2 regions of the Streptococcus sp. 27098_8_73 genome follow, and region 2 is predicted to be linked to the other one. Evidence: predicted binding sites of a transcription regulator. Region 2 holds the regulator's gene; the other holds the start of a gene.

Region 1 (15,874 bases), on a different contig from region 2:
AGTCCAGTTCGTATTCTTCTGGGATTTCAACATCCCATAAACGGAGATTGTTGATATTGTCATTGCCAAAGCCAATCTGAAGCACGTCATAAGGCACAGCACGCAAAGTTTTAGAATTCTCATAAACCGGTACAATGCGGCCTTCTTCATTGGCACGCAAGTAGACATTACCAAAGATTTTAACATCCACAATGCCGTGATCCTTACGGGTTTCCCAGACATTGCCTAGACTGCCAAACCAATCATCTGGAATTTCCACCTGATAGCCATTCACGATTCTCTGCTTGAAAAGACCGTAGCGATAGCGAATCCCATTGCCAAATCCTGGATAACCCGTTGTAGCTAGCGAGTCCATGAAGGCTGCTGCCAAACGACCAAGTCCCCCATTTCCCAAAGCCATATCGTGCTCAGCATTTTTTACATCTTCAAAGTCAACTCCGAGCTCAGCAAAACTTTCCTTGACCGTATCAAGAATACCTAAATTGAGCAGGTTGGTTTCCAGCATACGTCCCGGCAGAAACTCAATTGAGAAATAATAGGCTGTTTTTTGCTGCTGTTCCACGAGTTTATTGCGGCGCTCCAGCCACAGTGGCGTGATATATTTACGAATGGTACTAGCGAGGGCTTGAAAAAGCTCGGCTGCTGTAGCATCCGCAATCTTAATCAGCTGTCGTTCGTGCAAAGTATCCTTGAAATCTCGGATAAACTGTTCTTTATTTAATTCCATTTTTACGAATTAACTTCCTTTCTTTTAGGGAAAAGCATCCGTCTGGATAAGATGTCAACATGAGAAAGACCACTTACCCGACAAATCCTCTCTTGTCAGAAACAAGAGAGGATTGCTGTTCTAATGCAACATACTAGAGTAGTGACTCATATAAATCACTGTATGCTCGACTGGCTGTATCCCAAGAGAAATCTCTTTCCATCGCCTGTATTTGCAGACTGCGCCAAGCTTCTCGGTCATGCCAGTAAAGATTGAGGGCTTCTTTGAAAGTCCATGTTAGCCAATAACCAGAGAAGTTATTGAAGCTAAAGCCTGTTCCCTGCCCATCATAGACGTTGAAAGGTTCAACCGTATCTCGCAGGCCACCAACCTCGTGAACCAGTGGCAGTGTACCGTAACGCATGGACATCATCTGCGACAGACCGCAAGGTTCAAAGCGGCTCGGCATAAGGAAAATATCACTAGCCGCATAGATTTCCTGAGCCAAAGTAACATCAAAAAGGATATTAGCGGACAATTTTTCAGGATAAGCCTGACCAAACCAAGCGAAGGCCCGTTCAAATGCAGGGTCGCCTGTTCCAAGTAGCACAATTTGCACATCTTCCTGAAGCAAATTATGAAGCTCTTCCACCACCAAATCAAAACCTTTTTGACGTGTCAAACGAGAGACGATACCAACGACAGGAACATCATCCCGAACCGGCAAGCCTACTTTTGCTTGAAGCGCTCGTTTGTTTTCCAATTTCCCAGTCAAATCATCTTTATTAAAGTGATAAGCCAGCAATTTATCTGTTTCTGGATTGTAGATATCTGTATCAATACCATTGACAATACCGACCAGCTTGCCTGACTCCATCCGAAGAATCTGATCCAGACCGCAGCCAAACTCAGCTGTCCGAATTTCGTTGGCATAGCTCGGTGAAACAGTCGTCACGCGATCCGCATAGAGAATGCCCGCTTTCATCCAGTTGAGGCAGTCATTCCAACGGAGAGTTCCGTCTGCATAACGTTCATAGCCGACACCAAAGAGTTCCCAAAGCATGCTATCCGGAAATTGTCCCTGAAACTCTAAATTGTGAATAGTCAGTACTGTCTTGATGTTGTTATAGGCCTGAATCCAGCGGTATTTTTCCTTGACCAAGAAAGGAATCATGGCCGTATGGTAGTCGTGCGCATGGAGAACATCTGGAATAAAGTCAATGCGCTCCATCAGTTCGATTGCTGCTAATTGGAAGTAGGCAAAACGCTCGCCGTCATCAAAATCGCCATAGACATGCCCACGGAAGAAATAATGCTGATTATCGATAAAGTAGAAGTTGACACCTTCCAACTCAATCTTTTTGACACCGACATATTCCCGACGCCAACCGACACTGACTTCAAAGGAGAAGAGATCTTCAACTTGATCACCAAATTTAGCATCCGTCATATCATAATAGGGCAGAATGACTCCAACTTCATGACCAGCTTTGACCAAGGATTTGGGGAGGGCGCCGATAACGTCCCCCAAACCACCCGTCTTGGAAAAAGGTGCCCCTTCTGCTGCTACAAATAAAATTTTCATGAAACGATGTCCTCTGTAACTTTTTGACCTTTCTTCAGTACAACTGGATGTTCAGCTGTCCCTCGAACGACAACTCCTTCAGCAATCTCAACGCCCTTGTCCACAATTGCATATTCTACCACTGCATTTTTTCCAACGACAACGCGTGGGAAGAGGAGACTGTCTTTGACACTGCTACCCGCTAAAATTCTTGTATTCCGCGAAATAACAGAATTTACAACTTCACCTTCTACAATACTACCTGAGGCAAACTGAGAGCGATTTACCTTCGATCCTGTTGCATAGTAAGTCGGCTCTTCGTTTTTCACCTTTGTATAAATCTTTTGATTTGGTGAGAAGAGGGAGTAGAATTTCTGCCGATCAAGCATGTCAATGTTAGCTTTATAGTAGGAACCAACAGAGTGGATATTTGCTAGATAGCCTGTGTACTCGTAAGCAAAAGCTCCAACTTCAGCTGCCAAGTCCCGAAGAACATAGCGCAGTTTTTGTGGGAATTCTTTTTGGGCTTCTTCTTCCAATTTTTCAATCAACCAAGGCGTATCTACTACAAAAATATCTGTAGACATATTGAAGAGCTCGCCCTCGTCTCTATCACTATGCAGCTTGTGTCCTAGGACATGGTCCGTTTCACTGACTTGCAGAACTGCATTCACATCTGAAATATCTTTAGATGGCAATTTCTTGTAAACCACTGTCATCGGTTGCTGGGTTGTGTTATGCAAGTGGAAGACTTGATTAAGGTCAATGTTGATTAACACATCACAGTTTAGGGCTACAGTTTGGTTAGAGCCTGAACGCTTCAGATAAGTCAGTAACTGTTCATAATATTCCTTACCAACTGTGCTGCTTTCTACACGAGTATTGTAAATGCCTAGATAGTAGTGGCTCAAAAGTGTAGACAAGCCCCACTCACGACCTGAACGAATATGGTCAAAGACAGAGCTGATATTGTCTTGTTGGAAGATACCAAAGACACTACGAACACCAGCATTAGCAAGGCTAGAGAGTGGGAAGTCAATCAAGCGGTATTTCCCACCAAATGGCAAACTGGCAACTGGACGATGTTCTGTTAAGGTTGACATGTCGTGGAAACCGACCGTATTTCCTAAAATCGCTGAATATTTATCAATCTTCATCTGTTGGTACCCCCACTTTTTCATTATATCCGACTACTTGCACTTCATCTGTCCCGTCAATCTCCACACCATCAGAAATAACAGCACCCTCACCAATGATCGCACGTTTAATCTTAGCTCCCTGACCAATAATAGCGCCACTCATAATGACAGAATCAGTGACTTCTGCACCCTCACGAACTTGAGCGCCTGTTGAAAGAATAGAGTGCTTAACAGTTCCATCTACGAAACAGCCGTCAACTACCAAAGAATCTTCAACATGAGCATTTGCACCAAGGTAGTTTGGTGGTGAAATCAAGTTGCGTGAGTAAATTTTCCACTGACGATCACGACTGTCTAAAGCATTTTCTGGGCTAATGTATTCCATGTTAGCTTCCCAAAGTGACTCAATCGTACCAACGTCTTTCCAGTAGCCGTTAAATTCATAAGCATAAACGCTTTCGCCAGATTCAAGATAGTTAGGAATAACATTCTTACCAAAGTCGGACATATCGACATTGCTCTTTTCAGCAGCAATCAGCATATTGCGGAGACGTTGCCAGTCAAAGATATAGATTCCCATAGAAGCCTTGGTTGATTTAGGATTTTCTGGTTTTTCTTCAAATTCAACGATCCGATTATTAGCATCGGTATTCATAATACCAAAACGGCTGGCCTCCTTGAGAGGCACATCCAAGACTGCAACCGTCAAACTAGCGCTGTTATCCTTATGGGATTGGAGCATATCATCATAGTCCATCTTGTAGATATGATCTCCAGATAGGATTAAGACATATTCAGGATTGATACTGTCAATATAGTCAATATTTTGGAAAATAGCGTGGCTAGTTCCCTCAAACCAACGATTTCCTTCACTGGCAGAGTAAGGCTGAAGAATGGATACACCTGTGTTGATACCATCCAAGCCCCAGCTTGAACCGTTCCCGATGTGACTGTTCAAAGCAAGTGGTTGGTACTGGGTAATCACACCGACATTGTTGATCCCAGAGTTAGCACAGTTTGACAGCGCAAAATCAATAATACGATAACGACCACCAAACTGTACTGCTGGTTTTGCAATACTTTGTGTGAGCTTTCCAAGACGAGTTCCTTGCCCACCGGCAAGGATCAAAGCTAGCATTTCATTCTTCATATCCTACTCCTTTGTGGAATCTTTTTTAGCATTTTTACGAACATTCACACGACGCTTGATTTTCCAAATACTTGCTCCCAAAGCTGGTAGCGTAAAGGTCAAGGTCTGCGGATAATCTTTCCATAGTCCCTCTTGAGACTGAACTGTTTCGTTGTGTTCTTTCCAAACACCTCCCCATTTCTCTAATTCAGTATTCCATACTTCTTCATAAACGGCTGCCACTGGCACACCAATGGTAAAGTTTTTGCGCTCTACTGGCACCATATTGAATACACAGACTAACATATCTCCTTTTTCCGTCTTACGGATAAAGGAAAGGACACTCTGATCGGTATTGTCGGCATCGATGATTTCGATGCCATCGTAGCTAAGATCAATCTCCCAAAGCGGACGATTATCTCGATAAAAGGCATTGAGGGCAGAAGTGAAGGTTTGCATCTGCTTGTTCATCTGATCGTCCAGATTTGACCATTCCAGCTGCTCTTCTGACTTCCACTCTAGGAATTGACCAAATTCTGAACCCATAAAGAGCAGTTTCTTGCCTGGATGGCAGATTTGATAGGTCAAGAGGTTGCGTAGACCAGCAAATTGATTATAGCGGTCACCCCACATCTTATGCATCATGCTCTTCTTACCATGAACGACTTCGTCGTGAGAGAAAGGCAAGAGGAAGTTTTCAGAAAAAGCATACATAAAGCTGAAGGTCACCAGATTAAAATCGTACTTGCGATAAATCGGGTCTTCTTCATAGAAACGGAGAATATCGTTCATCCAGCCCATATTCCACTTGAAGTCAAAGCCCAAACCGCCCATCTCTCTCATGCCTGTAATCTTGGTTTCGGACGAGCTCTCTTCAGCAATCATCATGACATCAGGATGAGCTAGCTTGATGACCGTATTCAAGCGCTGCAAGAAATAGTAGCCTTCATAGTTACGATTACCGCCGTCCTTGTTTGGCTGCCAAGGACCACTATCGTAGTCTAGATAGAGCATGTTGCTAACCGCATCCACACGAACCCCATCTAGATGGTAGAAATCAATCCAGAACTTGATACTAGAAATCAAGAAAGATTGCACTTCATTTTTTCCCAAGTCAAAATTCAAGGCACCCCAGCCATAGTTGTGAGCTCGGTCATGATCCTGATACTCAAAGGTTGGTGTTCCATCATAGTAGGCCAAGGCATCGTCATTGATGGTAAAGTGACCTGGAACCCAGTCCACAATGACACCAATATTATTCAAGTGACATTCTTCGACAAAGTCCTGAAATTCCTCTGGCGTTCCATAAGTATGTTCAAAGGCAAAGTAACCCATGAGCTGGTAGCCCCAGCTGAGTCCCAAAGGATGGGCCATGAGCGGCATGAACTCAACGTGTGTATAGTTCATTTCGACCAGATAAGGAATCAACTCCTCCTTAAGCTGAGCCATAGAATATGGACTGCCGTCAGGATTGCGTTTCCAAGAGCCAGCGTGTACTTCATAGATATTGACCGGTCTTGAGAAAAAGCCCCAACGCTTTCTCCGAGCCAGCCAAAGTCCATCTTGCCACTTCTTCTCTGGAATAGTCCGAACAATAGCTCCCGTACCTGGGCGCTCTTCCAAATAGATAGCCAGCGGATCAATTTTCAAGATTTCCTGACCACTACTGCGTTTGATATTGTACTTGTAAATATCTCCTTCCTTAGGCAAATCCGTGAAGACTTCCCAGACACCGCCTTCATTGCGAGTCATAGGAATCTGCTCTCCATACCAATTGGTGAAATCTCCAATCAGATGCACATTCTGCGCATTTGGAGCCCAAACTCTAAAAGTGTAGCCAGCCTTGCCATTCACCACATCCTGATGCACTCCCAAATAATGCTGCAAATGAAAGTTTTCACCTGTTGTAAAGGTTCTTAATGCTTCTTTTTTGTCCATTTAGTCACCTTTCTATTTGTAAGCGTTTTCTATGTTTCTATTTTACCCCATTTTCTTATATTTTTCAAGTAAATTTCCAAAAACTATCTCAAAAATTTCAAAAGCCCAATTTCTTCAAAATAATGAGTTGCTATATCAATAGATCGTTGAAGAAGATCTCATGAAATACTGATTCTACAGGATTTTACCTGAAATATTTGATATAAAATTAGAGATAAAACGGTTAAAATTTGTATAGACCAATATGTAAATTTACATTTTAAAATGATAAGTAATCAAAAATATAAAGGCTTGCTTATTTTTATATTGTTCGAACACTTGTTAGAATTACAAGTTCATAAAGGTAAGAAAAAAGGCCGCACAAAGCCGCCTTTCTCATTATTTCACATCAAACACGATGGATTTCACTTGTGTCATCGCTTCGATACTGTAACGAATCCCTTGCACTCCGGCTCCAGATCCCTTAACACCAAGGAATGGGAAGTTATCTGGACCACGTTGGGTCTTATTATTGATGTGTACAGTACCCACTTCCAGTTTCTCAGCAATTTCAAATGCTTTCGGGAAATCATTTGTAAAGACTGAAGATTGAAGACCAAATTCTGACTGATTACAGATCTGAATAGCCTCTTCAACGGAAGTCACACGAATAATCGGAAGAACAGGACCAAATGGCTCTTCCCAAGCTAATTTCATATCCAGTGTCACATGGTCAAACAAGGCAGGCCAGATGAGATTTGCTTCACGTTTGATTTCTATCAAGGCTGACGCTCCCTTTTCTTGAGCATCTTCAATCAAGCCCCAGATGAAATCTGCTGATGCGTTATCAATGACTGGTGTGATATCCGCATTATCAAAGGGATCCCCAACCGTCAGTTTCTCTACCTCTGCCTTAATCAGCGCCGCTAATTTATCTGCCACGCTCTCCATGACAATGACACGTTTAATAGCCGTACAGCGCTGACCGGAATAACTGTATGCCCCGCCAACAATCTGCTTAGCTGCATGTTCCAAGTCAGCATCTTCCAGCACGACTGCAGCATCCTTACCACCCAATTCTAACATAATTGGACGCATGCCAGCCAACTTACCGATGCGTTCTCCGATTGGAGTCGAACCAGTAAAGTTAATGTAGTTTACTTCCTTATGCTCAATGATGTAATCCCCAATTTCTGAACCACGTCCTGTGATGGTATTGAAAACACCAGCAGGCAGACCAGCCTCAGCAAAAGCCTGAGCCAAGAGCAGACCAGAAATTGAACCTTGTGTAGGTGGCTTAAAGATCACGACATTTCCACCGATAAGGGCAGGAGCAATCTTAGAACCAGACAGGTTGACTGGGTAGTTAAATGGCGCGATAGCCAAGACAACTCCTACAGGCTCACGACGAACCACAGCCAATTTTCTCTTGCTGGCAGCCTCAAAGCCGCCACCTTCCATAACCTGGCCATGAATACGAATTCCCTCTTCGGCCGCATAGCGAATCAAGTCTGCTGTCCGAACAACTTCTCCAATCGCCGCTTTGATACCCTTGGCAACTTCTTTTGCAAGAATTTCGCCAATCTTTTCCTGATCGCGCTCCAAAATATCCGCGGCCTTATGCAGATAAGCTGCACGTTCGACTGCTGAAAGAGCGCGCCAAGCTGGCAAAGCCGCACGAGCGCTCGCCATCGCATCATCAACCTCTGCCTGACTCATGGCAGGCACAGTTCCTAAAATCTCATTATTGATAGGAGATGAGATGGTGATTTCATTTTCAGAAGCTCTCCACTCTCCATTTATATAGTTCTTATATTGTGTCACGTGTCCCCTCCAAAATGTTATTAAGTATCATTTTATCAAATTTTCTGAAAATTTCAACTAAATTTTATAAATTTAAAGAAATTTTTCACAAATTTCACAAATCATTTTCTTTTGTTTATATGAACTCTCCATATTTCTCGATTTTTCATCGAGTCTCACTTTCTACACTAGGTCTACTATGACGCTGAAAAAACTAAAAAAGACCAGGAAAATTTCCTGATCTTAATTTTCAGATTAATCGAAGTCAAGATATTCTTTTTCAAGTTCAAGAACTTCTTCCATCGTTGCACATTCAGTCAATGCGCGTTGTGCAAGTTCTTCCATCTTCTTCGTATCCAATTTCTTCATGAGGCTACGAGTCCGAAGGACAGAAGTGGCACTCATAGAGAACTCATCCAAGCCCATACCGACAAGGAGTGGCACAGCTGTTTGGTCACCGGCCATTTCTCCACACATACCTGCCCACTTGCCTTCAGCGTGAGCTGCCTTGATAACGTTGTTGATCAAGCGAAGGATAGATGGGTTGTATGGTTGGTAGAGGTATGAAACTTGTTCGTTCATACGGTCAGCAGCCATTGTGTATTGGATCAAGTCGTTAGTACCGATAGAGAAAAAGTCAACTTCTTTGGCAAATTGATCCGCTAACATTGCTGCCGCTGGAATTTCAATCATGATACCTACTTGGATATTATCCGCTACAGCAACTCCTTCCGCTTGCAATTTCGCTTTTTCTTCTTCGTAAACTGCTTTAGCCTTGCGGAATTCTGTCAAAAGAGCAACCATTGGAAACATGATGCGCAATTGTCCATGTACAGAAGCACGCAAGAGGGCGCGGATTTGTGTACGGAACATAGCGTCACCAGTTTCAGAGATAGAGATACGCAATGCACGGAAACCAAGGAATGGGTTCATTTCATGCGGCATATCGAAGTAAGGAAGTTCCTTATCTCCACCGATGTCCATGGTACGGACAACCACTGGTTTACCATTCATTCCTTCAAGTACAGCCTTGTATGCTTCGTACTGCTCATCTTCTGTTGGGAAGTCTTGTGAATCCATGTAAAGGAATTCTGTACGGTAAAGACCTACGGCTTCAGCACCATTTGCATTGACACCTTCAACGTCTTTTGGTGTACCAATGTTAGCAGCGAGTTCAAAGTGTTTGCCATCGGCAGTCACTGTTTGAGCATCTTTCAAGAGAGCCCATTCAGCTTTTTGCTTCGCATAAGCTTCACCATCTGCTTTGAATTCTGCTGCTTGCTCTTCAGTTGGGTTAATGATTACTTCACCAGTGATACCATTAGCTGCGATGATATCGCCGTCTTTAACGAGTTCAGTGATATTATTAGTTCCCAATACCGCTGCGATTTCAAGCGTACGCGCCATAATCGCAGAGTGGCTTGTTCGTCCACCGATATTGGTTACAAACGCCTTAACAAATTTCTTGTCTAATTGAGCTGTATCAGAAGGAGTCAAGTCATGTGCAATGACAACTGATTCTTCATTGATAGAAGCTGGATTTGGTAATTTCTTGCCCAAAAGGTTTGCCAAAACACGCTTCGTTACGTCACGAATATCTGCCGCACGTTCTTGCATGTATGGATTGTCTTCCATACCTTCAAAAATAGCGATAAACATGTCTGTAACTTCTTTCAGACCAGCTTCCGCATTTACTTTCTTAGTACGGATCGTTTCTTTGATTTGACCAACCATTTCAGGGTCAGCGAGTACCATTAAGTGAGCGTCAAATACTTGAGCTGCTTCTTCACCAAGGCTATCTACTGCTTTCTCACGGATAACAGAAAGCTCGTTCTGTGAAGCTTCAAGAGCTGCATCCAAACGAGCCTCTTCTGCATTCGTATCATCGACTGAAACAGTCTCAAATGACAAATCCGGTTGAACTAATAGATATGCCTTAGCAACAGCAACACCATCAGATGCCGCAATTCCTTTAAGCATTTCTGTCATTTTCTTATGCCAATCCTTCTTTTTCCATTGTTTCTGAGATAGCAGCGATAGCATCATCCGCGTCTGCACCTTCAGCTGAGATTGTAACGTCAGCACCTTGGCCAACACCAAGACTCATAACACCCATGATTGATTTAAGGTTTACTGATTTACCTTTGTACTCAAGAGTGATATCTGAAGCAAATTTGCTAGCTGTTTGTACCAACAATGTTGCTGGACGCGCGTGAATACCTGTTTCTGCCACAATGTGGAAATCTTTAGAAGCCATAGTTAGACTCTCCTTTAAAATAATTCTTTTTGAGTTAAAGTGATAACCCTTACAAGTTGGTATTATATCACTTTTTGAAATCTTTTTCAAGAATTTTATAGCCCGCTTACAAAATATTTCGTTAGACTTTGAAAATGAATTCTGTTTTAAAATAGTAGATTCAATCATCAACTCCCTCTCTTTCCAAAATAGTCTCTAGGCTTTCTTCCTTATAATGAATTCTTCTTGGTCTAGCTTCGCTTAAAGTACAGTAAGCGCTGTTACTTCTTGTGGTTATTTCTCTTTGTTTCGATGTTTTATACACTATATATTGTATCTCTATAGTTGCTATAAGAAAATGTCATACAATATTTAGTTCAAAACTGTTGACATCGAATTCGCTTTTAGATATACTAGTTTCAGATTAAAATTTAAGAAAATGAAAGTATAGAGGAATCATCTAATGGTAACTATTTACTCTAAAAACGATTGTGTTCAATGCAAGATGACCAAGCGTTTTCTTGATACCAACAATGTGGAATATCGTGAAATCAACCTTGATGAGCAACCAGAATACATCGACCATGTTAAAAGCCTCGGTTTCAATGCAGCGCCTGTTATTCAAACGCCAACTGAAGCATTTTCTGGTTTCCAGCCTGGTAAACTTAAAAAATTATCATAATCTCGCCAGTATTTAGAGCTTTGTTGCCGCTCCTATCATTCGTAGGAGCCGTTTATTTTGTAAAAGCAAAAGACATTTTAGAAAAAGGAAAATTATGGGACTCAAACACTTAGAAGATGTGACTTACTTCCGTCTAAATAACGAAATCAACCGTCCAGTCAATGGGCAAATCATGCTTCACAAAGACAAAGAAGCCTTGGAAGCCTTCTTTAAAGAAAATGTTGAACCAAACACGATGAAGTTTGCTTCTATTACTGAAAAAATTCAATATTTAATCGAAGAAAACTACTTGGAAAAAGAATTTATCCAACTCTATTCTCCTGAATATATTGAAGAGTTGTCTGCTTTTATCCATGCTCAAGATTTCAAGTTCAAATCTTTCATGGCTGCCTATAAATTCTATAACCAGTATGCACTGAAGACAAATGATGGTGAATACTATCTGGAAAGCATGGAAGATCGGGTGCTCTTTAATGCCCTCTACTTTGCCAACGGAGATGAAGCCATTGCCAAGGATATTGCAAATGAAATCATCCACCAGCGCTATCAACCGGCTACACCAAGCTTCCTCAACGCTGGCCGGGCTCGTCGTGGCGAATTGGTTTCCTGCTTCCTCATCCAAGTAACAGATGACATGAACTCAATCGGCCGTTCCATTAACTCTGCTCTGCAATTGTCTCGTATCGGAGGTGGGGTCGGTATTTCCCTCAGCAATCTGCGGGAAGCTGGAGCACCTATAAAAGGTTATGAAGGAGCTGCATCTGGCGTTGTACCTGTTATGAAACTCTTTGAGGACAGTTTCTCCTATTCTAACCAGCTGGGCCAACGTCAGGGAGCTGGAGTTGTTTACCTCAATGTCTTCCACCCAGATATCATCGCTTTCCTTTCTACTAAAAAAGAAAATGCTGATGAAAAAGTTCGGGTTAAAACCCTCTCACTCGGTGTTGTCATTCCAGATAAGTTCTATGAATTGGCGCGCAAGAATGAAGATATGTATCTCTTCAGCCCTTACTCAATCGAACGTGAATACGGTGTACCATTTGCCTATATCGATATCACAGAGAAATACGATGAGCTAGTTGCCAATCCTAAGATCACCAAGACTAAGATCAAGACCCGTGATTTGGAAACAGAAATTTCTAAACTCCAACAAGAATCTGGCTATCCTTATGTCGTAAACATCGATACAGCTAATCGTTCAAATCCAATTGACGGTAAAATCATCATGAGCAACCTTTGCTCAGAGATCCTGCAAGTTCAGGAGCCTAGCCTCTTGAATGATGCACAAGAGTATCTCCACTTAGGGACAGATGTATCATGTAACTTGGGTTCTACTAACGTCGTCAACATGATGACTTCGCCTGACTTCGGAAAATCCATCCGGACTATGACACGTGCTTTGACCTTTGTTACAGACAGCTCACACATCACAGCAGTTCCTTCAATTGACCACGGTAATAGTTTAGCCCATACCTTTGGTCTGGGAGCTATGGGATTGCACAGCTATTTGGCGCAACAACTGATTGATTATGGATCTGCGGAAGCTGTGGAGTTCACCAGCATCTACTTTATGCTCATGAACTACTGGACCTTGGTTGAGTCTAACAATATCGCTCGCGAGCGCGGTGTGACCTTCCACAACTTTGAAAAATCTGACTATGCCAACGGCACTTACTTTGACAAATACCTGACGGGTGAATTTGTACCTAAGTCTGACCGTGTCAAAGAACTTTTCAAAGATATCTTTATCCCAACCGCTGCTGACTGGACAGAACTTCGTGACAAGGTAAAAGCGGACGGTCTCTACCACCAAAACCGCCTAGCTGTTGCACCAAATGGTTCTATCAGCTACATCAACGATGTTTCTGCTTCAATCCATCCAATCACTCAGCGGATCGAAGAACGTCAAGAAAAGAAAATCGGTAAGATTTACTATCCTGCGGCAGGCTTGTCAACTGAGACTATTCCTTACTACACCAGCGCCTATGACATGGATATGCGTAAGGTTATTGATGTCTATGCAGCCGCAACTGAGCACGTGGACCAAGGACTTTCACTGACTCTCTTTATGCGCAGCGATATTCCTAAAGGCCTCTACGAGTGGAAAAAAGAAAGCAAGCAAACAACCCGCGACCTTTCTATCCTGCGTAACTACGCCTTCAACAAGGGAATCAAGTCCATCTACTACGTCCGCACCTTCACTGATGATGGCGGTGAAGTAGGCGCTAACCAATGTGAAAGCTGTGTGATCTAGCAAGTAACAATTTACAATTACACCATTTAAATTCAACAAAATAAAGTATAAAAAACACTTATCGCAATGTCGCCAAGGAAATCATTCCATCCGCGACATAAGCAAGTATTAGAAGTTTAAAGCGAGATTATCATGGAAACATACTATAAAGCCATAAACTGGAATGCTATCGAAGATGTCATCGACAAATCAACTTGGGAAAAGCTGACGGAGCAATTCTGGCTCGATACACGGATTCCCTTGTCTAATGACCTGGATGACTGGAGAAAATTGTCCAACAAGGAAAAAGACTTGGTCGGCAAGGTCTTCGGAGGATTGACATTGCTGGATACCCTCCAATCTGAATCTGGTGTGGATGCCCTACGCAAGGACGTCCGTACTGCCCACGAAGAAGCCGTCTTCAACAATATCCAATTCATGGAATCCGTCCACGCAAAATCCTATTCTTCTATCTTTTCTACCTTGAATACCAAGGCTGAAATTGAAGAAATCTTTGAATGGACCAACACAAACCCATACCTACAAAGAAAAGCAGAAATTATCAATGAAATCTACCTCAATGGTAGCCCCCTAGAAAAGAAGGTTGCCAGCGTTTTCCTTGAAACCTTCCTCTTCTACTCTGGTTTCTTTACACCCCTCTACTATCTTGGTAACAACAAACTGGCCAACGTTGCTGAAATTATCAAACTGATCATCCGTGACGAGTCTGTCCACGGAACTTACATTGGTTACAAATTCCAACTTGGTTTCAATGAATTACCTGAAGAAGAGCAAGAGAAACTCAAAGAATGGATGTACGACCTACTCTACACCCTCTACGAGAACGAAGAAGGCTATACGGAAAGCCTCTATGACGGTGTTGGTTGGACCGAAGAAGTCAAAACCTTCCTTCGTTACAATGCCAACAAGGCTCTCATGAACCTAGGACAAGATCCACTCTTCCCAGATTCAGCAGACGATGTCAACCCAATCGTCATGAACGGGATCTCAACAGGAACATCCAACCACGACTTCTTCTCTCAAGTCGGAAATGGTTACCTTCTTGGTGAAGTTGAAGCCATGCAAGATGATGACTATGACTACGGTTTAACCAAATAATTTTCAGACACTAGAAAACGACTAACATGTTCATCAAGTTAGTCGTTTTTTTATCATCTATGGCTAGCTAGTACTTTCGCCCTCAGCTATTTCACGATCCTCTTTCTTAGGAGTAGGAGTTGGCGGTTCATAGGCACGGATAATCTGCGCTACCACTGGATGGCGAACCACATCCTTAGCTGAGAAATGCACAAAATCAATCTGGGAAATGTTTTTCAACTTCTCCTGAGCGTCGATGAGACCAGATTTGACATTGCGAGGCAGGTCGATCTGACTGATGTCTCCGTTGACAATCATCTTAGACTGGAAGCCCAGACGTGTCAGAAACATCTTCATCTGCATGATGGTCGTATTTTGAGCCTCATCCAGAATGACAAAGGCATCATCCAGCGTCCGCCCCCGCATATAGGCTAAGGGTGCAATCTCAATGATTTCTCGCTCCATCAGGCGCGTCGTCTGGTCCTTACCCAAAATCTGATACAAGGCATCATAGACCGGACGAAGATATGGATCCACCTTTTCCTTAAGGTCACCAGGCAGAAAGCCCAAACTCTCACCAGCTTCTACCGCTGGTCGCGTCAAGATGATGCGTTTGACCTGCCCACGTTTGAGAGCTGTCACGGCCAAGGTCACCGCCAGAAAGGTCTTCCCTGTCCCAGCTGGACCAATCCCAAAGACAATATCATGATTTTTAACACTGTCCACATAGATTTTCTGACCCAATGTCTTAACCCGAATTGGCTTGCCATAGCTGTCCTTGATAATCTCTTCTTCGTAAAGAGCTACAAACTTATCAATCTCGTCATTTTTGACCATAGTAATGGCTGTCACAACATCGGGTGTACCGATGGTCATGCCACGATTGACCAAGACCAAGAGAGCCTGAATAACCTGGCGCGCCTCCTCACAGGCAGTCTCCGTCCCCAAAATCTGCACAATCTCGGTTCGGGCATGAATGGTGACCTTCAATTCCTGCTCCATCAAGCGCAGATGGCGTTCATTAGAACCAAAAAGATGAAAGGCATCATCTGGATGGCCCAGTTTCAATTCTACTGAATGTTCCTGCAAACAAAGAACCTCTCTATTTTATTTTTTTGAATGAATTATCTTTATTATATCAAAGCAAGCAGAAAATGACTATCCCTAGCCACTATCCACTTAATGGGCCTGATACTCTTCCCAAATAGCATCGAACTCGCCCAAGTTAAAGGAAAAATTTGCATGCTCCTCCAGAAAACGACTGACCTCATCAAAATCATCCGTGTGCTTAGGAAAGGCCGTGTCCTGAAAAGCCAAGTCCGCCAAAATTGCTTTGGGCTTATTACTTTTAGGATTGCGCTCCGCCA
Region 2 (15,874 bases):
GTGGACCGGGCGCCTTATTTTGGATGTGGCTAGCAGCTTTCTTTGGAATGGCAACCAAGTATGCCGAAGGCCTCTTGGCTATCAAGTACCGGCGCAAGGATGCTCATGGAGCCATGGCGGGCGGTCCCATGCACTATATCTTACTAGGAATGGGCGAGAAGTGGCGTCCGCTGGCTATCTTCTTTGCTGTAGCAGGTGTATTGGTGGCTCTTTTAGGGATTGGGACCTTCACACAGGTGAATTCCATTACAGAAGCTATGCAGAATACGATTCAGTTGCCTCCAGCTGTGACTGCCTCTATCTTGGCTATTTTGGTGGCTCTAGTTATTTTTAGCGGTATTCAGTCGATTGCTCGAGTGTCGACCAAAGTTGTGCCTTTTATGGCGGCTATTTATATCTTGGGGACTGTGACTGTATTAGCAGTCAATCTAGATCGTTTGCTGCCAACTCTTCAGCTAGTCTTTAGTTCTGCCTTTAGTCAGACGGCTGCTGTTGGTGGCTTTGCTGGTGCAACCATCCAGATGGCGATTCAAAATGGGGTTGCACGCGGAGTATTCTCCAATGAATCTGGTTTAGGATCAGCACCCATTGCTGCGGCGGCAGCCAAGACCAAGGAGCCTGTCGAACAAGGATTGATTTCTATGACGGGAACCTTTATCGATACTCTGATTATTTGTAGTCTGACAGGTCTAACAATTTTAATCACAGGTGTCTGGGATGGTAATCTTAACGGCGTGTCCTTGACTCAGGCAGCCTTTGCGACTGTCTTTGCCAATTTTGGTCCAATCCTTCTATCCGTTTTTCTAGTTCTGTTTGCTTTTACCACTATTTTAGGCTGGAACTACTACGGTGAGCGCTGCTTTGAGTTCCTTTTTGGTGTTAAATATATTCGCTTGTACCGAATTATCTTTGTTGCTATGGTGCTCTTAGGGGGCTTTATTGAGCTAGAAGCAGTTTGGGTCATTGCCGATATTGTCAATGCCTTGATGGCCTTGCCAAATCTGATTGCTCTCTTGGCCTTATCTCCTGTCATTATTGCTGAAACCAAAAAGTATTTTGACAAGAAGGGCTGAGTTCTCATTTGTTTGATTTTTGAAAGAAGGTTACCTTGCTAAAGCTGCTTTGTCAGCTTTAGTTTTTTTATGGGCGAGAAATCTCTCGTCTTTTGTTATTGCCCAAAACATGGTATAATGAAGTATTAAGATTCTAGGAGGAAATGACATGCGTTGTCCCAAATGTGGTGGAAGCAAATCAAGTGTGGTTGACAGCCGGCAGGCAGAAGATGGAAATACAATCCGTCGCCGCCGTGAATGCGAGGAATGCCAGCATCGTTTTACAACTTATGAGCGCGTGGAAGAAAGAACCCTAGTCGTTGTCAAAAAAGATGGAACGCGTGAGCAGTTTTCTCGGGATAAGATATTTAATGGAATCATCCGCTCCGCTCAGAAGCGTCCAGTCTCAAGTGACGAGATCGAAGAATTGGTCAATCGGATTGAGCAAAAACTTCGCAGTCAGAGCGAAAATGAAATTGCCAGCGAATATATTGGCTCTCTGGTCATGGATGAGCTGGCCGAGCTGGATGAAATTACCTATGTCCGTTTTGCCAGTGTTTATCGGAGTTTTAAGGATGTTGGCGAGTTGGAAAGCCTTTTGAAGCAGATTACCAAGGGTTCTAAGAAGAAAAAGGAAAAATAATGGCTTATGAAACCAAATGATCATTTTTCTTTCTTGTCTAATAACCAGGTCAGTCAAGATATGAGCGGACTGACCCGTTATTATCTACCTATTGTGGGCAAGGATGCAGTCGCGCTTTATCTTTATCTGGTTTCTTTTTGGGATAATGGAACTCAGCAGCGACTTTTCAGCCATATTTTAAATCATCTTGACTTTGGTATGGAAGCGTTGGAGAGGAGCTTGGAGCGCCTATCAGCTATTGGGTTGCTAGAGCTTTTCCAGACGGAGACGGGATTTTTCATCCGACTCTATCCAACCTTGTCCGCTGAGGACTTCTTTGCTCACCATGTGTACAGTAGTCTTTTGGAGAAAAAGATTGGTCAGGCGGCGGTAGATAAGCTACGACCGGAAAATCCAGCTGGGCAAAAGATCGGTGCTTCTTTTAGCCAGATCTATGGCATGGAAGAAGTCAGTCCGATGAGAGACAGTCGCCAGAATGATTTTGACTTGACGCATTTTAAACAGAGAATGGCTCAGGATGGCTTGCGTTTTGCAGATGAAAAATCGGATCTCTTGGACTTGTTTGCTATTGCGGAGCAGAAGAAATGGACTTGGTACGAGACTTATGTCTTAGCGCGTGAAACGGCTGTGTCACATGTGATTTCGACGAAACGGATGCAGCAAAAGATTCAGCAAAGACCAGTTTCGGGAGATTTTTCTCCACAAGAGCAGTCTATTATCCGTGAGGCTAAAAGCAAGCAGCCCTTGTTCTTTTTGGCAGAAATCAAGAAAACCCGTCAAGCGGCCATTACGCGTAGTGAACGGAAGCTGATTCAGGATTTGGCAGAGATGGGACTGTTGGATGAAGTTATCAATATCATCCTGCTACTGACTTTTAACAAGGTGGATTCAGCCAACCTCAATGAGAAGTATGCCCTCAAGGTGGCCAATGACTTTTCTTATCAAAAGGTGACCTCGGCTGAAGAGGCAGTCCTGAAAATCCGTGAGCGCAACCAGCAGACGAACAGTCGTCCTGCGCAAGTCAGCCCAGCTTCTGCTAAAAGCAATGTGCCGAACTGGAGTCAGCCGGATTACAAGAATGAAACCAGCTTAGAAAAACAAGCGGAACTAGAAGAACAAAAAAGAAGACTTTTAGCGAGACTGGAAGAGGGAGGCGATTAAATGGAAAAAATAGGACAGGCAATGCCTCATATGAATAAGGTGAAGCAGTTTGATTATCAAAAATTGGTCCAACAGATTTTAGCAGATCCAGATATCGCTGCCTTTATCAGTCGAGAACAACTGTCTCCAACTGAAATTCAGCGGAGCATTTCTAAGTTCAATCAATACATTACCGAACGAGATCGTTTCCTGCTAGAAGATCAGAACTATACTGCTAAGGGTTATAAGCCAATTTTGGTGAAAAATGAAGGCTATGCGGATGTTGCCTATGAAGAGACGCCTGAGTTGATTGAGCAGGAGAGACAGGAGGCGATTAGAAGCCGTCTCAACCTTATCAATCTGCCAGTCAGTCTAAAAGAGGCTAGTTTGGCCAAAGTGGATTTAGACGATATTGGTCGTTACAAGGCTTTTGAGCTCTTGACCAGTTTTGTTGCGGATTTTCCGCATTATCAGAAGGCTGTCTATCTCTACGGAGATTTTGGCGTGGGTAAGAGCTACATGATGGCTGCGCTGGCGCATGATTTGTCAGAAAAACGCAGTGTCTCAACGACTCTGCTTCACTATCCGAGCTTTGTTTTGGATGTTAAGAATGCTATCAGCTCTGGTTTGGTCAAGGACAAGATTGACCAGGTCAAGACAGCTCAAGTGCTGATTTTGGACGATATCGGTGCAGAGCAGTCTAGTCCCTGGATGCGGGATGAGATTTTGCAGGTCATTCTCCAGCACCGCATGCAGGAAAATCTGCCAACTTTCTTTACTTCTAACTTTAGTTTTGCAGATTTGGAGCGTCACTTTGCTAATTCTAAGAATGGCGATGAGACCTGGCAAGCCAAGCGGGTTATGGAGCGGATTAAGTTTCTGGCTCAAGAAGTGCATCTAGAAGGAGAGAACCGTCGATGAATGAAACAATTAACTTGATGAAGGCTCATACGTCTGTTCGGCGCTTTACGGAAGAGCAGATTTCAGCTGAAGAACTACGCGCCATTATCGATGCTGGACGTGCTGCTTCCAGTTGGAAGAATTTCCAGTCCTATTCGATCATTGTGGTGCGCAGTAAAGAGAAAAAAGAAGCCCTCTTTGATTTAGTTCCGCAGAAAGCAATTCTTCAGGCTTCAGCATTTTTGCTCTTTGTAGGAGACCTCAATCGTGCTCAAAAGGGCGTTCAATTGCACACGGATGGTTTTTACCCTGAAGGAACCGAAAATATTCTCATTAGCTCGGTAGATGCTGCTTTGGCAGGGCAAAATACCCTCTTAGCAGCTGAAAGTCTGGGTTATGGCGGCGTTATTATTGGTTTAGTCCGCTATGAAGCTTCAAAAATTGCCCAGCTCTTTAATCTGCCAGACTATACTTATCCAGTTTTTGGTATGGCTTTAGGAAAACCCAATCAAAACCATGCTGTCAAGCCACGCCTACCGTATGAAGCGGTGGTCTTTGAGGAAGAATACTGCGAGCAACTCAGCTCTGTCATTGAGGCTTATGACCATGTGCAGGCTGAGTATGCTGGTGAGAGAGCACAGGATACTTGGAGCCAGCGTTTGGCAGCCCAATTTGGTCAGGAGCCGAATCAAGCGATTGACCAACTATTCAAAGAAAAGAAATTAGAAAAATAAGGCGGAGCTCAGCTCGGTCCTAAAGAATGAAAGAGGAAAAACATGGCTTTACCAACTATTGCCATTGTCGGCCGTCCCAATGTCGGCAAGTCAACGCTATTTAACCGGATTGCGGGTGAGCGGATTTCCATTGTGGAAGACGTGGAAGGGGTTACTCGTGACCGCATCTATGCGACGGCAGATTGGCTGAATCGTAAGTTTAGTATTATTGATACAGGCGGAATTGACGATGTTGATGCGCCTTTTATGGAGCAAATCAAGCACCAAGCTGAGATTGCTATGGACGAGGCTGATGTTATCGTTTTTGTCGTGTCTGGCAAGGAAGGTATCACGGATGCGGACGAGTATGTCGCTCGCATGCTCTATAAGACCCACAAGCCGATTATCTTGGCGGTTAATAAAGTGGATAATCCCGAAATGCGCAATGAAATCTATGATTTCTATGCTCTGGGCTTGGGCGATCCATTTCCAGTATCTTCTGTCCATGGGATTGGTACAGGGGATGTTCTAGACGCTATCGTTGAAAATCTTCCACATGAGGAAGTGGTTGAAAATCCTGATATGATTAAGTTTAGCTTGATTGGCCGTCCTAATGTCGGCAAGTCTAGCTTGATCAATGCCATCTTGGGCGAGGATCGGGTCATTGCCAGTCCAGTGGCTGGTACCACGCGCGATGCTATTGATACGGTCTTTACGGATAGTGAAGGTCAGGAATTTACCATGATCGATACGGCTGGTATGCGCAAGTCGGGCAAGGTATATGAAAATACGGAGAAATACTCTGTTATGCGGGCTATGCGGGCGATTGATCGCTCAGATGTCGTTCTGATGGTGCTGAATGCTGAAGAAGGAATTCGTGAGTACGACAAGCGAATCGCTGGCTTCGCCCATGAAGCAGGAAAAGGAATGATCATCGTCGTCAATAAGTGGGATACGCTGGAAAAAGACAACCATACCATGAAAGACTGGGAAGAAGATATCCGCGACCAGTTCCAGTACTTGTCTTATGCGCCGATTATCTTCGTCTCTGCCCTAACCAAGCAGCGTCTCCATAAGCTGCCAGACATGATTAAGCAAATCAGTCAGAGTCAGAATACCCGAATTCCATCAGCGGTACTCAATGATGTCATCATGGATGCTATCGCGATTAATCCGACGCCGACTGACAAGGGCAAGCGTCTCAAGATTTTCTATGCGACTCAGGTAGCAACCAAACCGCCAACCTTTGTCATCTTTGTCAACGAAGAAGAGCTTATGCACTTCTCTTACCTGCGTTTCTTAGAAAATCAAATCCGCAAGGCCTTTGTCTTTGAAGGAACACCGATTCACTTGATTGCAAGGAAGCGGAAGTAGGACTTGCTTCGGACTGTTTATAAAGAAAAAAACAAGAGCGATTTCAGGGAATTCATGGGCGGATGCTTATCCTTAAAACCCTAAACTTGCTAGCTCAAAATTTGGAATAGACTGATGAGGGAAACTGAATTGGAAAATTGGGTTTCTCTCATTTTTTGATGATGAGCTTTCTCCGTCTCAGGTCGGATTTGAGCTTAAAAAATGGTTTTTAAAAGAGTTTTAGCCTTAATTATGGTAAAATAATGTCTGAATACTATTAGCTATCAAATGAATTGAATGAGGTCTTTATGATGAAAATCGGAATCGATCAAATCGGTTTTGCGACTAGCAATTATGTTTTGAAATTAGATCATCTGGCTGAGGAGCGGGGCATTGATCCCGACAAGCTCAGCAAGGGATTATTGATGAAGGAGATCAGTATTGCTCCTTTAACTGAGGACATTGTCACTTTGGGTGCGACAGCGGCTGAGCAAATCTTGACTGTCGAGGACAAGAAGGTCATTGATATGGTCATTGTTGCAACAGAGTCTAGCATCGACCAAAGCAAGGCAGCTTCGGTCTTTATTCATGGTCTTTTGGGCATTCAGCCCTTTGCTCGTAGCTTTGAAATTAAAGAGGCTTGCTATGGAGCAACTGCTGCTCTAGACTATGCCAAGCTGCATATCAGACAATATCCAGAAAGCAAGGTCTTGGTTATCGCTAGCGACATTGCCAAATATGGGAAAGAGACGCCAGGCGAGCCGACTCAAGGTGCAGGCGCTGTCGCTATGGTGATCAGTCAAAATCCACGCATCCTTGAATTCAATGAAGATAATGTGGCTCAGACTCGTGATATTATGGATTTCTGGCGTCCAAATTATTCGACGACTCCTTACGTCAATGGTGTTTACTCAACCCAGCAGTACCTGGATTGCCTCAAGACAACTTGGAACGAATACCAAAAGCGTCATGGTTTAGCTTTGGGAGACTTTGCAGCGGTTTGTTTCCATCTCCCCTATCCCAAATTGGCGCTGAAGGGGCTGAATAAAATTATGGATAAAAACTTGTCTCAGGAGGAGCAAAAAGGCCTGCAAGAAAACTTTGACAAGTCTATTCTCTATAGCCAAAAGGTCGGAAACATCTATACAGGCTCCCTCTTTTTAGGGCTCTTGTCTCTCTTAGAAAACTCTGAGAATCTTAAGGCTGGTGATAAGATTGCCCTCTTTAGTTATGGTAGTGGTGCTGTGGCTGAGATTTTTAGTGCCAATCTGGTAGAAGGTTATGAAGAACAGCTGACGACTCATCGTTTGGAAAAATTAAATCAACGTCAAGAACTGACGGTTGCTGCTTATGAAGAGCTTTTCTTTGCAGAAGCCCAGCTGGATGAAAACGGCTCAGCTGTTTTTTCTGACTACGATGACCAAGTTTACGCCTTGGTTCAAATCGATCAACACCAGCGCAAGTATATCAAAGTTGAGAAATCATCATGAAAATAAATTGGACCGGATTTTCTAAAAAAACGCCTGCAGAGCGACTAGAGTTTCTGAAAGCCCATGAGCTACTCCAGGCTGAGAATTGGCAAAATCTTGCTAATCAAAGCCATTTGCCGCTGGAGACAGCCAATCAAATGAGTGAAAATGTGCTTTCTGTTTTGGCTTTGCCTTATTCGATTGCACCGGACTTTCTCATAGATGGGCAGGTTTATCAGGTACCTTTTGCAACAGAGGAGCCCTCTGTCGTTGCTGCTGCTAGTTTTGCAGCAAAAATCATTCAGCGCAACGGCGGTTTCAAGACCAAGATTCATAATCGGCAGATGGTTGGACAGGTCGCACTCTATGATGTGCCCGATGTAGCTAAAGCCTTAGAGCAAATCCAAAATGAGAAGTCAGCTTTATTAGAATTGGCAAATCAAGCCCATCCTTCCATCGTCAAGCGAGGAGGTGGGGCGCGTGATTTGAGAACGGATTTCCTGGAGGGAGAGACGGACTTTCTAGTTGTCTACCTTGTCGTGGACACTCAGGAAGCCATGGGTGCCAATATCCTTAATACAATGCTAGAAGCCCTAAAAGAACGGTTAGAGGAGTTAACAGGTGGACAGAGCTTGATGGCCATCCTGTCTAACTATGCGACTGAAGCGCTTGTAACAGCCTCTTGTGAAATTGATTTCCACTCACTCAGTCGAGACAAGGCAGAAGCTGAACGAACTGCTCAAAGAATCGCTTTAGCTAGTCAGTTTGCAAAGCAGGATCCTTATCGGGCCAGCACGCATAATAAAGGCATTTTCAACGGCATTGATGCAGTTCTTTTGGCGACCGGAAATGACTGGCGCGCCATTGAAGCAGGGGCTCATGCCTATGCTGTTCGCGATGGCCGTTATCAAGGATTGAGTAACTGGAAGGCCAATCTAGAGGAAAAAAAACTCTATGGCCAGTTGACTCTACCCATGCCGGTTGCGGCCAAGGGAGGCTCCATTGGGCTTAATCCAATGGTTGTCGCCAGTTTTGATTTATTGGGGCAACCGACAGCCAAAGAATTAGCTTCGATTATCGCTTCTGTTGGCTTAGTGCAAAATTTTGCAGCTTTAAGAGCGCTGGTGACTACGGGAATTCAGGCTGGTCACATGAAGCTCCAAGCTAAATCCCTAGCTTTATTGGCCGGTGCTCAGGAAGATGAGATTGCTACTGTCGTTGCAGAACTTCTTAAAGAGAAGCAATTTAATCAGGCAAAAGCTAAGGAAATTCTAACTAAAATTCGTAAAGAAAAATGAGTCAATATGTATTGACTCATTTTTTATAGTGAAGAGGATGTTTTTTAAGGTAGCTGTAAATCTTTAAGACAACCGTCCCGCTAGCCATGCCGATAGAGATGACCAAGGCTAGGATGACGACCAAAGTAGCATTGACCATAGCATGACTGTAATCACCTGTCACAAAGAAGGCAGTTGTCCGATAGGAAATGTAACCAGGCACTAGAGGAGCTAGAATGGCCAAAATAAAGACAACAGCTGGCGTTCTGTAGATGATGCTGAGGATTTGGCTGGCACAGGAACCAATAATAGCAGCCACGAAGGTTGCAATGATAACATTAGTCGGTCCCTTGAGTAGAAGATAGAGTAGCCAAGTAGCCATTCCTAAAACTCCGCCAGGAATCAGCATACTACGCTGGACATTTAGAACGATTAGAAAAGTGATGATAGCCAGTAGGCTGGCCAGAGCTTGTAGTAAGAAAGTCAAGATTGTCATAGGCTTATTTCATAAGAATGAGGGCGACAGAGGTGCCGGCGCCGAGAGCAAGGGTAATGAGGAGTGATTCAAAGAGTTTGCTCATCCCAGAGTTGATATGGTTGGTCATGATATCTCTAACTGAGTTGGTCAGAGCGATCCCTGGGACGAAGGGCATGACAGCTCCTGCGATGATCAAGTCTGCTGTTGAATCGAAACCTGAGTAGCGAGCCCAAATCTGGGCCAACAATCCGAAGACGAAAGCTCCAGCAAAGGCCGAAACAAAAGGAATTCGAATATATTTATCGACATAAAGGGAGAAAGAGAAGCCAAATAGAGTCGCGATACCGGCTCCAAGAGCATCGTAGAAATTTCCACCAAACATGATAGAAAAGAAAGGAGCACTGAGTGTAGCTGCTGTAATGAGTTCTCTCTTGCTATAGGGAACTCCTTTTGTTTTAAGAGCCTTTAGCTGTTCAAGAGCTTCTTCCAAATTGATTGCTCCACTGACTAATTGCCGAGAAACTTGATTGACATCGCAGACTTTCTCGATATTGTAGTTCATATGGATATTTCGCTTCATTCGAGAAATATTAGTGTTTTCAATTGAAAAGAATATGGCAACGGGCATGGCTAAGGCATTACAGTCCATGATGCCTTGCGAATGGGCAATCCGGATCATGGTGTCTTCGACCCGATAAATCTCTGAGCCGCTTTGTAATAGCAAGGTCCCAGCTAGCATGATAACATCAACGGCCAGATTAAGATTTTTTTCATCTGTAGACATTTTCTCAGCCATTATATCCCCTTTTTCATTTCACAATAACTCTATTATAACACAAATGCTCAAAGCTATCTCTCCAAAGCAAAAGAAAACCAGCTGAAAATCAGCTGGTTTTACAATTAGGAAAGAGGCTTAGCTAAGTGCGTCATCCATAGAAAGAACTTCGTGGAAGACACGTTGTGTCAATTCAGTTTTTTGTTCTGGAGTGAGGTATTTAGTGTTTACACAGTATCCAGAGATACGTACGATAACGTCTTCACCAGACATGATCTTGTCGTAAACATCTTGCAAGTCCATAACGTTCAAGTTAACGTGTTGTCCACCGTTTTCGAAGTAACCATCAAGAATTGTTACCAAGTTGTCCACTTGTTCGTCACGAGTCTTACCAAGAGCACGAGGTGAAACTTGAGTTGTCAATGAGATACCGTCAGCTGCGTAACCAAAGTCAAGGCTCGCAAGTGAGTTCAAGTTTTGCAACCAGCCACCTTTCGCTTTGTTAGATGGGTTAGCACCTGGTGAGAAGAATTCAAGTTTAGACAAGTTCACAGAACCATCTTCGTTGAGGTAGACACCTTTGTGGACTGGTGAGTTACCAGTTTGTTTAGAGTAAGCAACGTTAGATGTGATGGTCAAAAGTGATACTGTAGCTTCCGCGTCTTTGTAAAGTTTGTGGCTACGTAGACGAGTTGTATAAGCTTCGATCAACCATTCTGCCAATTCGTTTGAACGTGGGTCATCTTCACCCCAACGTGGGTATTCACCGATTGTTTCGTAATCGTAGATGTAGCCATTTTCGTCACGGATTGGTTTAACTGTAGCGTACTTGATAGCTGACAATGTGTCAACAGTGTTAGCGAATCCGCAGATACCGAATCCCATGTTAGCACGTTGTTTAGTTGGCAAGAAGGCCATTTGAACCGCTTCGTAGTTGTATTTGTCAGTCATGTAGTGGATGATGTTCAAAGCATCTACATAAGTGTCAGTCAACCAGTCAAGAGATTTTTCAAAGTTCGCTTTAACTGATTCAAATTCAAGAACTTCGTCACGGATAGGATCGATGTCAAATACTTTGTAGTCTTTGTGAACATCGTCGTAACCACCGTTCAAACCAGTAAGAAGGGCTTTAAGAACGTTCACACGAGCACCGAAGTACTGGATGTTGTGACGTTGATCTTCGTTTTCTGGGTCAAGTGGTGACACACAGCATGAGATACAGCTCATTTCTCCGTATCCGTCTTTAGCCATTGTTGTTACACCTTCGTATTGGATAGAAGAGTGTTTGTGGCTCATATGCATACAGTAGCGACGGAATGAGTATGGAAGTTTGTCAGTCCAGAGAACTGTCAAGTTTGGCTCTGGAGAGTTACCGATATTGTCAAGAGTGTTCAAGAAACGGTAGTCCATCTTCGTAACACGGTGACGACCGTCGTTACCCATACCAGCCATAGAAGTTGTGATGAAGGTTGGGTCACCTGAGTACAATTGGTCATAAGCTTTTGTACGAGCAAATTTAACTGTACGAAGTTTCATAACGAAATCATCAACAAATTCTTGGATTTCTGATTCAGTAAATGTACCACGAGCAAGGTCACGTTCTGCAAAGATATCCAATACGATTGGCACACGGCCTAGGGATGTAGCAGCACCGTTGATCACACGGCAGACAGCCATAAAGGCGATGTTAACCCATTGGATTGCTTCTTTAACGTTCATCGCTGGTTTGCGAACGTCAACACCGTAAAGGTCACCCAAGCGAACGACTTGTTGCAATGCTTGATATTGAAGGTTTACTTCTTCACGAAGACGGATTGTTTCTTCGTCGATTTCTTTAATTGCATTCCAGTCGTTTACTTTTTCTTGCATCAAATAGTCTGCACCGTAAAGAGCAAGACGTGCGTAAACACCGATGATACGTCCACGTGAGTAAGCATCTGGAAGACCAGTTACAGTATGGGCGTGACGAGCGCGACGGATGTTTGAAGTATAAGCACGGAAAATACCGTCGTTAACAGTTGTCACATATTTTGTGAAAATTTCGTGAACAGCTGGATCAGGTTCATAACCATTTTCCTTCAAAGTTGTTTCAGCCATACGGATACCACCTTTTGGCATGAAGTTCAATTTGAAGAGTTCATCGTTTTGAATACCGTAAATTAGTTCGTTATCTCTGTCGATATAACCAGCAGGGATATCTGCAATAGATGTTGGACGAGTGTCCATTGGGAAACGAGTTTCTTCGTAGTGAGCTTTTGTTTCTTCTACGATTTTCTTGATGTGGAGTGAGCGCTCAGTAGGACCTGCCAAGAAGCTTTCATCTCCATCATAAGGTGTGTAGTTGGCTTGAACGAAGCGAGAAACACTTGCTTTCTCTTTCCAGTCTTCACCTTTGAAGCCTTCCCAAGCTTTGTCAAAAATATCTTGAGCTTCCACAACTGTTTTAACAACCATTAGATTTTCCTCTTTATTCTAGCAACAATAAACTGTTACATTTATAATTAAAGTATATCATAAGGTAATCGGTTTCACAAACGAATTTCGGTGCTAAAAGAGGCTTTCTTTTATAATACAGATTGATATTTTATCGTAAACTGTTTTATAATTTTGAAAATGGTAAATGAAAATAGTAGAAAGAAGCTGATAAGTTGAATTATTTTGTACTTGTTTTGAACGTTACTATGGAGAAAAGTGTCCAATACTGAAATTCCTATTTTAATACTTTGTCTATGTACCTCAGAAAGTGTCTTATATTTTCCGGTCTTGCTTTTGAATAAAAATCCTTTGAAACTTGCTTTAAAAATGATAAAATTTGCTAAAGAGCTATTCTAACTTATAGGAGACGGCATGCTAATTTTTCCGCTAATTAATGACACATCGCGAAAGATCATTCATATTGATATGGATGCTTTTTTTGCTTCGGTCGAAGAGCGGGACAATCCTAAGCTCAAGGGAAAGCCTGTGATTATAGGTAGTGATCCGCGTCAGACGGGTGGACGTGGTGTGGTTTCGACTTGTAATTATGAAGCCAGAAAGTTCGGAGTTCATTCAGCTATGAGTTCCAAGGAAGCCTATGAGCGGTGCCCGCAGGGGATTTTTATCTGGGGAAATTATGAAAAATATCAAACAGTTGGTTTGCAGATTCGAGAGATTTTCAAGCGCTACACGGATAAAATTGAGCCCATGAGTATAGATGAGGCTTATCTGGATGTGACGGAAAATAAGTTGGGTATCAAATCTGCAGTCAAAATTGCCAAGCTGATCCAGCACGATATCTGGAATGAATTGCAGCTGACGGCTTCGGCAGGCGTTTCTTATAATAAGTTTCTAGCCAAGATTGCCAGTGATTATGAGAAGCCGCACGGTCTGACAGTCATCCTGCCTAAAGAGGCTGAGGCTTTTTTGGCATCTATGGACATTGCTAAGTTTCATGGGGTGGGCAAGAAGAGTGTCGAGAAACTGCATGATATGGGGGTCTATACTGGTGCGGATCTGCTCAAAATACCAGAAATGACCTTGATTGATAAGTTCGGCCGCTTTGGCTTTGATCTCTACCGGAAAGCGCGTGGCATCAGCAATAGTCCGGTCAAGTCCAATCGTATTCGCAAGTCTATCGGTAAGGAGCGAACCTATGCCAAATTGCTCCATGGCGAGGAGGATATAAAAAAAGAACTATCTCGCTTGGCAGCTAAGGTCGCTCTCAGCTTAGAGAAACACCAGAAAGCTGGCAAGACGGTTGTCCTCAAAATCCGCTATGCTGACTTTTCAACCCTAACCAAAAGGAGAACCTTGGAGCAAGAAACGAGGGAAGTCGAAGTGATTGAGCGGGTTAGTCATGAAATCTATGACAGCCTGGAAGAGCAGCCGCGAGGCGTTCGCTTGTTAGGACTGACAGTGACAGGGTTTGGATAAGATAGAAAAGAGTCTGAGGCAATTTGTCCCAGACTCTATTTTTATAGGAAATAATTGATAAGGTACTCTGTAAACTTTTATGACAGCTTCAAAGGTAGACCTAGGCATCTGTTTCTATTTGGTTGTCATTGCTAAATATACTGTTGATATCTTCCTTAGTCAGTCCGATTAGAGGATCGATTGTTAGGATATTTTCATCAGTCAAGATATAGTTTTCCACAGGAGGCTTGTTATTGTCCACAGGAATGTGGATAATTTCTTGAGGGGATTCTACATCTCCAAAGCGCTCAATCAGATAGGTTTTGCGGGCTGTTCCAGTATTCTTTACAGCGTAGTCAAAGGCTGACTTTTCCCCAAGTAAGATCAGTTTGCTCTTGGCTCGGGTAATCGCGGTGTAGACCAGATTGCGCTGGAGCATGCGGTGGCTGCTTCGGGTAATGGGAAGGATGACCACGGGAAACTCGCTACCTTGAGACTTGTGGATGCTCATGGCATAGGCTAGGCGAATTTTGTACCATTCGCTGCGCTGATAGCTAATCTCGTTTCCGTCAAAGTTGATGGTTAATTCGTCCTGCTTGGACTCGGTGTACTTAGCTGGCAGCAGGTCGACGATGTAGCCCAAGTCACCGTTAAAGACATTGCTTTCAGCATCATTGACGAGGTGGATGACCCGATCTCCCTGTCGATATTGGCAGTCAGGTGCCTCAAAGGTCAGCTGGTCTTTTTCCACAGGATTGATGAGATTTTGCATGAGGCTGTTGATCTGGTCAATGCCGGCCTGTCCGCGGTACATGGGAGCCAGCACTTGCACATCCTGAGCTGGGATCCCGCTGCGAATAGCTGCGCTGGCAATTCGTTCAATCATGGGGGGGATGTGTTCATTTCGGGCTTCGAAATAGGAACGATCCGCTTTTTTCTCAGTAAAATCTGCGGGTAGCAGTCCCTTTTGGATTTGACTAGCCAAGGTGACAATGGTCGAATCTTGGCTCTGACGGTAAATTTTTTCCAGCTTGGTTTGGGGAATGCTCGGTATTTGCAATAGGTCAGCTAATACCTGACCAGGACTGACAGAGGGCAACTGCTCCGCATCACCAACCAAGAGTAATTTGGTATTTGAGGAAATGTTGCTGAGGAGCTGGTTGGCCAGCCAGGTATCTACCATGGAGAACTCGTCCACGATGATAAAGTCAGCATCCAGATAATCATCCAAATGACTGGTATCATCATCTCCAGTCATACCGAGATGTCGGTGAATCGTAGCGCTGGGCAGGCCAGTCAGCTCGTTCATACGGCGAGCAGCTCGACCAGTCGGTGCAGCCAAAAGAATGGGCAGATCTGTTTTCTTTTTCAAATCTAAGTCTCGAAGCTGACTGTAGACGGCGATGATACCATTGATAACGGTTGTTTTTCCTGTTCCTGGTCCACCCGTCAGGATAAAGACTTTTTGCGTGATAGCGTCGAAAATGGCTTGCTTCTGAATCTGATCATAGTGGATGCCTAAGTCATCTTCAGCTTGGCTGATGGCATTGAGGATTTTTTCGTCTTCAAAGCGATCCTGATGGCCTTTTTCCAAGAGGCGGACCAGATTGCTGCGGATACCTTCCTCGGCAAAGAAGAGGCTGTTTTCAAAAATCTTGGTCTCAATATTTTGGACTTTGTCTTCTTCAATCAGGTGAGCCAATTCATTGGCTACTAGATTGGGGTCTAGCTCTACTTGGCGCGAACTCTCCAGAAGCTCAATAGTATGAGCCAATAGGTCTCTAGCTTCCAAATAGGTATCTCCAGTTTCCATACATTGGGTCAGGAGGGTATGAATCAAGCCAGCCCGAAAACGCTCAGGAGCATCACTTTCAATTCCCAACTGCTGGGCCAGCTGGTCAGCGATTCTAAAACCGATACCTTGGATATCTTCAACCAATCGGTAGGGATACTGCTCGACGATTTCCAGCGTTTCTTCCTTGTAGGTTTCCTGAATCTGAAAGGCTAGTTTGTTGGGAATGCCGTAGGCGGCCAGTTTAGCTAAGACCAGCTCTGTTCCATAGTTGAGTTGCAGTTTGGCCACAAAGGCTTCTCGGTTCTTGGCAGAAAGGCCAGTGATTTCTTTAAGTTTTTCTGGCTCAGCTAAAATCTTGTCAATGGTTTCGTCCCCATAGAGTTCCACT

The links. Region 2 encodes NrdR, which represses ribonucleotide reductase genes. Its sites were predicted from a motif close to ACACNATATATNGTGT; they were not measured.
Region 1: a site for NrdR is predicted at 10,816-10,831, ahead of nrdH (glutaredoxin-like protein NrdH). Genes of this name have one in related genera too.

Annotation. Positions count from the first base shown of each region.
Region 1 covers NZ_JAPVZT010000005.1:128,356-144,229, forward strand. Annotated here, with positions in the region: gene O3651_RS05090 (glycogen/starch/alpha-glucan phosphorylase) at 1-727, opposite strand, end outside; gene glgA (glycogen synthase GlgA) at 861-2,291, opposite strand; gene glgD (glucose-1-phosphate adenylyltransferase subunit GlgD) at 2,288-3,427, opposite strand; gene O3651_RS05105 (glucose-1-phosphate adenylyltransferase) at 3,417-4,559, opposite strand; gene glgB (1,4-alpha-glucan branching protein GlgB) at 4,563-6,476, opposite strand; gene O3651_RS05115 (NADP-dependent glyceraldehyde-3-phosphate dehydrogenase) at 6,855-8,279, opposite strand; gene ptsP (phosphoenolpyruvate--protein phosphotransferase) at 8,514-10,247, opposite strand; gene O3651_RS05125 (phosphocarrier protein HPr) at 10,252-10,515, opposite strand; gene nrdH (glutaredoxin-like protein NrdH) at 10,958-11,176, shown strand; gene nrdE (class 1b ribonucleoside-diphosphate reductase subunit alpha) at 11,271-13,430, shown strand; gene nrdF (class 1b ribonucleoside-diphosphate reductase subunit beta) at 13,563-14,528, shown strand; gene O3651_RS05145 (PhoH family protein) at 14,592-15,596, opposite strand; gene O3651_RS05150 (YozE family protein) at 15,687-15,874, opposite strand, start outside.
Region 2 covers NZ_JAPVZT010000003.1:22,201-38,074, reverse strand. Annotated here, with positions in the region: gene O3651_RS02800 (alanine/glycine:cation symporter family protein) at 1-1,073, shown strand, start outside; gene nrdR (transcriptional regulator NrdR) at 1,222-1,695, shown strand; gene O3651_RS02790 (DNA helicase) at 1,702-2,856, shown strand; gene dnaI (primosomal protein DnaI) at 2,857-3,756, shown strand; gene O3651_RS02780 (NADPH-dependent oxidoreductase) at 3,753-4,469, shown strand; gene der (ribosome biogenesis GTPase Der) at 4,512-5,822, shown strand; gene O3651_RS02770 (hydroxymethylglutaryl-CoA synthase) at 6,113-7,291, shown strand; gene O3651_RS02765 (hydroxymethylglutaryl-CoA reductase, degradative) at 7,288-8,568, shown strand; gene O3651_RS02760 (threonine/serine exporter family protein) at 8,585-9,043, opposite strand; gene O3651_RS02755 (threonine/serine exporter family protein) at 9,048-9,821, opposite strand; gene pflB (formate C-acetyltransferase) at 9,939-12,254, opposite strand; gene dinB (DNA polymerase IV) at 12,648-13,712, shown strand; gene O3651_RS02740 (ATP-dependent RecD-like DNA helicase) at 13,813-15,874, opposite strand, start outside.